One region of the Roseburia sp. AF25-13LB genome, then DNA from elsewhere that is predicted to be linked to it. Evidence: predicted binding sites of a transcription regulator. Region 1 holds the regulator's gene; the other holds the start of a gene.
The links. Region 1 encodes Rex, which represses fermentation and respiration genes when NADH is low (regulators of the CRP and FNR family bind a similar motif). Its sites were predicted from a motif close to ATTGTTAANTANTTAACAAT; they were not measured.
Positions count from the first base shown of each region.

Region 2: a site for Rex is predicted at 1,959-1,978, ahead of pflB (formate C-acetyltransferase). Genes of this name have one in related genera too.

Region 1 is NZ_QUFO01000001.1:392,487-396,927, forward strand. It holds gene DWY37_RS01955 (NAD(P)H-hydrate dehydratase) at 1-1,236, opposite strand, end outside; gene DWY37_RS01960 (hypothetical protein) at 1,240-1,893, opposite strand; gene DWY37_RS01965 (redox-sensing transcriptional repressor Rex) at 1,906-2,556, opposite strand; gene DWY37_RS01970 (ABC-F family ATP-binding cassette domain-containing protein) at 2,634-4,441, opposite strand, start outside.
Region 2 is NZ_QUFO01000009.1:115,816-120,256, forward strand. It holds gene pflB (formate C-acetyltransferase) at 1-1,835, opposite strand, end outside; ZMP/ZTP riboswitch at 2,030-2,109, opposite strand; gene DWY37_RS12440 (amino acid ABC transporter ATP-binding protein) at 2,193-2,933, opposite strand; gene DWY37_RS12445 (amino acid ABC transporter permease) at 2,923-3,609, opposite strand; gene DWY37_RS12450 (transporter substrate-binding domain-containing protein) at 3,630-4,427, opposite strand.

The DNA.
Region 1 (4,441 bases):
CGTTCTGCTGTCTTTCAAAACACAGATTACATTATATTCCCTTGCGAAATCTTCCGCAACCTGCTCAATATTTTCTTTGATATAGGAAACGGCAAGCTGTTTTAACCGGGACATTTCCCCTAGATGTGGCGTTAATACCAGTTCTGTATGCGGGCGAAGAAGCTGTTCGGTCTGCTCTGCTATGATATTTAATGCATCGGCATCTACTACCATTGGTACTGCCGCATTCTTAAGTACCGTCTTTACAATACTGTGTGCCACATCACTTTTGCCAATTCCAGGTCCTAAAATAATAACATCTGCCCAGGACAGACATTCTATCAGCTGCTGTGTATCAGCCTTTTTTGCAGAATAGGTAGTAAGAACTGCCTCCGGCACTGCTGTCTGTAAGATAATACGGTTTTCTTCCGGTGTATATATTCTCACCAGACCACAGCCACTGCGATAAGCTGCCTTTGCTGCAAGAACCGCCGCACCTGCCATATTCACGCTTCCGGCAACCAGAAGGACTTTTCCAAAGGTTCCCTTGTTCGAATCAGCAGCACGATTATTTAAAAAATTTAAATCTTCCTTTGTGATTGCATAAGCTGCAGGTCTTTTATCTAACCAGCTTTCTTCTCCGATTCCGATATCCTTAACCGTAATATTTCCGCAGTATTCTGCACCAGGAAATAATACCATTCCGGTCTTGCAGTAAGCAAAGGTTACGGTATCATCTGCTTTGAATGCACCACCTAATACAGTTCCATTATCTGCCGAGACACCGGATGGTATATCCACCGCCAGCCGGTGGGCACTGCTCTGGTTTAGCCGTTCCATCAAGTGCACCAGTTCATCATCTAATTTTCGTGATAATCCTATGCCAAATAACGCATCAATAATCAGGCTGTAGGAATTTGCATCCTCCATTTCATCAATAAATGGTACACCATATGATGTCAAGATTTCATACTGTTCTTTTGCCTGCTTTGAAAAATGTGTTTTATTTCCATAGAGATATACTTCAACCGGAATGTGGGATAAGTATAACAATCTTGCAATTGCCATACCATCGCCGCCGTTATTTCCGGTTCCACACACTACCAGCACGCGATTACATGAAATTTCTTTTTCCTGTATTACTTCTATCGCAGAAAGTGCTGCCCGCTCCATTAGAACCATGGATGGCACTTTAAAATGTTCGATTGTATTGGTATCACATGTTTTCATTTCCCGGGAATTTACAAGATATTCCATAAATTAATTCCTTTCGTCCGCATTTTCCACCGCTTTTTTTCCCTGCAGACGGTCTTCATCTTCCTGCCGCAGATCAAATATATTTAAAATATCCACACCAAAAATATCATGCATATAAGAATAAATCTGCCGGTTGTTGATTTCACGGTTCTGTTTTTTGATGATATTTTTCTTAAGTTCTACCCTTACCTTATCAATCCAGTCCGTAATTTCATCTGCTTCTTTGCTGTTCTGTCTTAGTCTCTCATAGCAGTAACGCATGCTTTCTAACATAAGTTCCTGATTTGCACTGTTTATATTTCGTGGAAGTTCAATTAATTCATCCTCAATTTCTTCCATTTTGACATTGACTTCATCAATCAGTCTCTTGTCTTCATCTAATTTTCTGGAAGAAATATCCCCCTCATTTTCCTCATGAGTTCCTTCCATGTTGACAACAATGCTTTTCATCAACCGATTCTTTGTCTTTTTCAGTTCTTTCAAATCATTATTAAGCTTTCCCTGCTGTTCTAACAACTGATTTACCTTTTCTTCCAGCTGCTTGATTTCACTGGTTTTTCCGCTTAACGCAAAAAGTCTGTGCCATTTCTGATCCAATACAAGTATTGGTACTTTTCTGCTTTCTAATGCTTCCAGAAATTCCTTGTCATCTTTCATGCAAAAACACCTCTATTCCAGCGTTTCCTTTTCCCTTTTGTTCTTTGTCATATTATAGGATAACTGCATCAGGCTGTCTGATAAATGTACATTTTCCACTACAACATTTTCATCCAACACTTCCAGATCCACATGGGCAAAATTCCAGATTGCATGTACACCAAGGCTTACCAGCTGGTTGGCCACAGCATCTGCCTTTTCTTTCGGCATAGTCAGTGTAGCAATATCTACCTTATGTGTCTTTACAAATTCTTCCAGTTTATCAATCATTTCGATTTTATTGCCACGAATGGATTTTCCGCATAACTCCGGATTCACGTCAAACAATCCTACTATGACGAAGCCGAGTTTTTCAAACTTCACATAATTGGCAAGTGCCTGTCCTAAGTTACCAGCTCCAATAATAATAATATTATGCTGTTCATTTAATCCCATAATCTTTCCGATTTCTTCATACAGAAATTGTACATTGTAACCATATCCCTGCTGTCCAAAACCACCAAAATTATTTAAATCCTGTCTGATCTGCGATGCGGTCACTTTCATTCTTGCACTCAGTTCATTCGATGAAATACGTTCTACCCCTTCATCTAAAAGTTCCCCCAGATATCGGTAATATCTTGGCATTCTACGAATTACTGCCTGTGATATTTCTTTGCTCATTCTGCCAGTTCCTCCTGCTCTCAATACCCTACAATAATTATAGTTTCTTGCCGAAAGGATGTCAATGTGTTACAACTTTAACAATCTTTCTGTAAACTTAATTCTTCCCATTTTGCATAGAGTTCTTCCAGCGCTGCCTCTTCCTGCATCTGCTCCTCATGGATTTTGTTTAATTCATAGGAATTTGATGCTACCTCCGGCTTTGACAGTTCATCATTTAATGCTTCTATCTTTGCCTCTCTCTTAGCAATTTCATCTTCTGTACGCTTTAATTCGTTTTCCAGCTTACGTTTTGCTGCCTGCTGTTTCTTCATTTCTTCCCAGCTTAACTTCTGTTTTCCTCCGCCGGATATCTGCTCTGTTCCATTATTTTCTCCAGTTCCATCGGAAACAATGACATTTCCTTTTGCCACTGAATTGTCTGCACGATCCTGTGTAGCTGTGCCAAACGCCGCTAACTCCTGAACTTCCTTTTTCTCCAGATAATAATCATAATTTCCAATATAATTTAGAATTGTTTCATTCTTTAAATCAAGAATTCTGCTGGCAGTTTTATTAATAAAATAACGGTCATGGGATACATAAAGCACCGTTCCGGTATAGGAATTGATGGCTGACTCTAAAATTTCCTTTGACATAATATCAAGGTGGTTGGTCGGCTCGTCTAAAATTAAGAAGTTCGCATTGGATAACATCAGTTTTGCCAGTGAAACACGACCTCTTTCTCCACCACTGATATCACGAATCCGCTTAAACACATCATCATCCGTAAATAAAAATGCTGCTAACACATTTCGAATCTTCGTTGCCTTCAGATTCGGATAAGCATCTGCAATTTCATCAAATAACGTCTTATCCGGGTCTAAGTTCTGATGCTCCTGATCGTAATATCCGATTTCCACATTGCTTCCAAGCTTTATCTCCCCGGCATCTGCGTCTACAATTCCATTGATTATCTTTAAAATGGTGGTTTTCCCGGTACCGTTATTTCCGATTAAAGCAACTTTTTCCCCTCGCTTAATCTGAAAATCAATGTTTGAAAACAGTTTATGCTCGTAAGATTTTGAAAGACCTTTCACCGAAAGTACATCATTTCCACTGGTAATTTCCGGCTCCAATGTAATATGCATATCTGTTTTTTCATCGATTGGCTTCTCAATACGTTCTATTTTATCCAATGCCTTCTCACGGCTTTCCGCACGCTTAATGGACTTTTCCCGGTTAAAGGATTTTAACTTGGATATTACTTCTTCCTGGTGCTTGATTTCCCGCTGCTGGTTATAATACTGTCGCAAAAGACTTTCCCGCTGTATTTCCTTCTGCCTCGCATATGCGGTATAATTTCCCGGAAATACCGTTGCCGTATGGCGGGATATTTCCACTACCTTCGTAACAATCCGGTCTAAGAAATAACGGTCATGGGCTACGATAATTACGGCTCCTTTATAATTCAAAAGATAGTTTTCAAGCCATGCAATCGATGCCATATCAAGGTGGTTGGTCGGCTCGTCGAGCATGATAATGTCAGGCTTGGTTACCAGAAGTCTGCCTAATGCCACTCTGGTCTTCTGTCCTCCGGATAACTCTGACATTTTCTTTCCGAAATCATTTTCCGAAAAACCAAGTCCCTTTAACACACCGTTTATCTCACTGCGAAAAGTCAGTCCGCCCTCTAACTCAAAGGCATGGCTGAAACGGTTATACTGCTCCATATATTTCTCTAATTCATCTGCGCTTACATGCTGCATGTCTTCTTCCATTTTACGAAGCTTTTCTTCTTTTTCAATTAATGCATCGCAGGCATGAAGCACTTCATTATAAATGGTCTCGTTGCTGTCTTTATCCTGATACTGGGCAAGATAACCGATGGTTTTTCCTTTTGCAA
Region 2 (4,441 bases), on a different contig from region 1:
GCTCCGGTTGCTTTACCATATACTACGTTAGAAGTAATGGTAAGGATAGAAGTTGTAGGCTCAGAATCACGATAAGTATGATGTTTCTTTAATTTATCCATGAAAGTCTTAAGCAGCCATACTCCGATTTCATCTGCACGGTCATCATCATTTCCGTACTTCGGGAAGTCTCCTTCGATTTCGAAGTCTTTTGCAAGTCCGTTCTCATCACGTACGACTTTTACTTTTGCATATTTGATTGCAGAAAGAGAATCGATAACATGTGAAAATCCTGCAATACCGGTTGCAAAGGTTCTCTTTAAGTCGGTATCCATCAGAGAAAGCTCTGCTGCTTCATAGTAATATTTATCATGCATATACTGAATCAGGTTCAGTGTATTTACATAGATGTCTACTAACCAGTCCATCATCTTGTCATATTTTGCCATTACTTCATCATAGTCAAGATATTCAGCTGTAATTGGTGCGTAATTTGGTCCTACCTGCTCGCCTGATTTCTCATCAACACCACCATTGATTGCGTAAAGCAGACATTTTGCAAGGTTTGCACGAGCGCCGAAGAACTGCATCTCTTTACCTGTCTGTGTAGCAGATACACAGCAGCAGATTGCATAATCATCGCCCCATACCGGTTTCATTGCATCATCATTCTCATACTGGATTGAGCTTGTTTCAATCGAGATACGTGCTGCATAATCACGGAAGGTCTGTGGCAGTCTGGATGAATAGAATACAGTAAGGTTTGGTTCTGGTGCCGGTCCCATATTCTCTAAAGTATGAAGGAAACGGAAGTCTGTCCTGGTTACCATGGAACGTCCGTCTACACCTGTTCCTGCTACATCAAGGGTTGCCCATACAGGGTCACCGGAGAATAACTGGTTGTAAGAAGGAATACGTGCGAATTTTACCATACGAAGTTTCATTGTGAAATGGTCAATCAGCTCCTGAGCCTGCTGCTCGGTAAGGATTCCCTTATCCATATCTCTCTTAATATAAATATCAAGGAAAGTAGAAACACGTCCTACTGACATTGCTGCACCGTTCTGTGTCTTGATTGCTGCAAGGTATCCGAAGTATAACCACTGGACAGCCTCTTTTGCATTGGTTGCAGGTCTTGAAATGTCATATCCGTAAATCTCAGCCAGTTTCTTCATATCTTCCAGACATTTAATCTGCTCTGCGATTTCTTCTCTTAAACGGATGACATCATCTGTCATCTGTCCGCATCCGCAGTTTGCTTTGTCTTTCTTCTTCTCAGCGATTAAGTAATCCAGTCCGTATAATGCCACACGGCGGTAATCACCTACAATACGTCCACGACCGTAGGTATCCGGAAGACCTGTTAAAATCTTAGCATGACGGACCTTCATCATTTCCGGTGTATAAGCGTCAAATACTGCTGTATTGTGTGTCTTATGATATTTGGTGAAAATTTCTTTTAATTTATCATTTACCTCATAGCCGTAGGTCTCACAAGCCTGAACAGCCATCTTGATTCCACCATATGGCATGAATGCTCTCTTTAATGGTTTGTCAGTCTGAAGACCAACTACCTGCTCTAAATCTTTTAAGCTTTCATCGATATATCCCGGACCATATGCTGTAATTCCGGTTACAACCTCTGTCTCCATATCAAGAACGCCACCCTTGGCACGCTCTTCTTTCTGTAATTTCTGAAGTGCATCCCACAGCTTGTTGGTTGCATCTGTCGGCTCAGCTAAAAAGCTCTCATCTCCATCATATGGAGTGTAGTTGTCCTGAATGAACTGACGAACATTGATTTCTTCTTTCCAGAGACGTCCTTCGAATCCATCCCACTCTTTCATTTCTATCATTGCGATATCCTCCTAAAAAAATGTATTCAGTATGAACACTGAATGGTTACTAAATTTACTGTCAACAGACTTTTTATTCATTGGTTTGAATTAGTCTTGTTTAACTGTAGTTAGTATATACTGACTGTCATTTTTTTGTCAATATCTTTTGGTGTTCAAAATAACATACAAAAAAAAACGAGCCGGTCCTCCAGGTTCATCGCCCAGACGGTCGGCTCGTTTTCGTTATACTTCATGTGGTTTTTCCACTTATCCGTCAGTCATATAACGGTTTTATCATAGACTATTTCTTTTCTGATTGCAATAGCTTATGAAAACTTTTTATCAACTATTTTTTCCGTTTTATCTGTTCTTTTCCTACAATACTTTGGAAAGGAAGTCGCAAAGACGCGGATTCTGTGGATTGGCAAAGAATTCTGCCGGTGTATTCTCTTCCTGAATCTGTCCTTCATTGATAAACATGACACGGCTTGCCACTTCTCTTGCAAATCCCATCTCGTGTGTTACTACTACCATGGTCATGCCATCCTGTGCCAGTTCTTTCATAATCTCTAAGACTTCTCCTACCATTTCCGGATCCAGTGCGGAAGTCGGCTCGTCAAATAACATGACATCCGGATTCATTGCCAGTGCTCTTGCAATTGCAATACGCTGTTTCTGTCCACCGGAAAGCATTGCCGGATAGGTATCTGCTTTATCAGACAGTCCGACTCTCATCAAAAGCTCGTCCGCACGCTTAGATGCCTCTTCCTTATTCATAAGTCCGGTCTGAACCGGTGCCAGCATGATATTTCCTTTTACGGTATAATTTGGAAACAGATTGAACTGCTGGAATACCATTCCAATCTTCTGACGCATCTTGTTGATGTCTACGGATTTATCCGTGATATCTGTTCCTTCAAAAGTAATCACACCGGAAGTCGGCTCCTCTAAAAGATTTAAGGAACGTAAGAATGTAGATTTACCACAACCGGATGGTCCGATGATGGCTACTACCTCTCCCTGGGCGATTTCTGTGGAGATACCATTTAATACATTTACATTTCCAAAGGATTTACACAAATCCTTTACTTCAATCAATACCTTCTTATCGCTCATTTGTTCTCAACCTCGTTTCCAGTTTATGTACACCAGCCGTTAAAATCATAACGATTATCAGGTAGATAATTGCAACACCGAACAATGGTAAGAACGGGTCATAGGTCTGGCTACGGATGATATCGCCACCCTTTGTCAAATCCGGGATTGCAATATATCCACTGATGGAAGTCTCTTTCAGTAAGGTAATAAACTCATTTGCCAGTGCCGGAAGTACATTCTTAAATGCCTGTGGCAGAATAATCAGACGCATGGTCTGCGAATAATTCAGTCCGAGGCTTCGTCCAGCTTCAAACTGTCCTTCGTCTACAGACATGATTCCGGAACGTACAATCTCTGCCACATAGGCAGCCGAATTCAAACCAAAAGCGATTACAGCCACTGCAATCTTATTATCGAGTGCAACCAGAATAATATAGTACATAATCAAAAGCTGTACCATCGTAGGGGTTCCACGCCATATGGTAAGATACACTTTACATATAAAATTCAAAACATTTAATCCACCATGTTTATCATGGGTGGAACGGATAATTGCGACTAAAAATCCAACCACAATACCCAGAAGTACTGCAAGCACTGCAATAAGCAGTGTATTGCCAAGACCACGTAACAGATAAAGATATCTGTCTTTCTCTATAAAATCCTGTTGAAAGCTGCTTAAAAAATCGCTCAAGGTCTTTCCTCCTATACCGATTATTTATTTCTTACTACAATAACCTGGCTTGCTGTTGCATAAGTATCTGTAAAGTCAATGTTCTTAAGACGGTCTTCTGTTACAGTCATTCCTGCTGCACCAAAATCTGCTTTACCGGAAGATACTGCTGCGATGATTGCATCAAATTCCATATCTTCAATCTCTAAATCATAACCAAGCTTGTCACAGATTGCTTTTGCGATATCTGCATCGATACCAACTACGTTGTCACCATCATAATATTCGTATGGCTCAAACTGCGCATTGGTTGCCATGGTAAGTTTTCCGTTTGGATATTCTGTTCCCTCCGGAGTCTCATATGGATGCTCTCCTGTTTCATCACCAATATAGTTGCTGATGATAGTATCGATTGTTCCATCTGCTTTTAACTCTTCGATTGCTTTGTTGAATTTGTCTGTTAAATCTGTGTTATCTTTTGCGATACAGATTGCATATTCCTCTGCGTCAAAGGTATCATCTAAAATTTTCAAGTCATCATTCTTCTCAACAAATGCCTCTGCAGGCTGCTTGTCGATGATTACACAATCAATTTTACCGGTCTTTAATGCCTGAATTGCATCAGAACCTTTGTTGTAACGCTCTACGGTGCTTCCTTCGTCCTCATATGCTGTTGCATCGGCATCTCCGGTTGTTCCAAGCTGAACACCGATTTTCTTTCCCGGAAGGTCATCCTTGGAATTTACTGTGTTTGCAGCTACAGATGAGCCACATCCTACCATTGCTACTGTCATTGCTGCAGTTAATAAAAGTGCTGCAAATTTCTTCATGTTCTTCATATTTATTCCTCCTC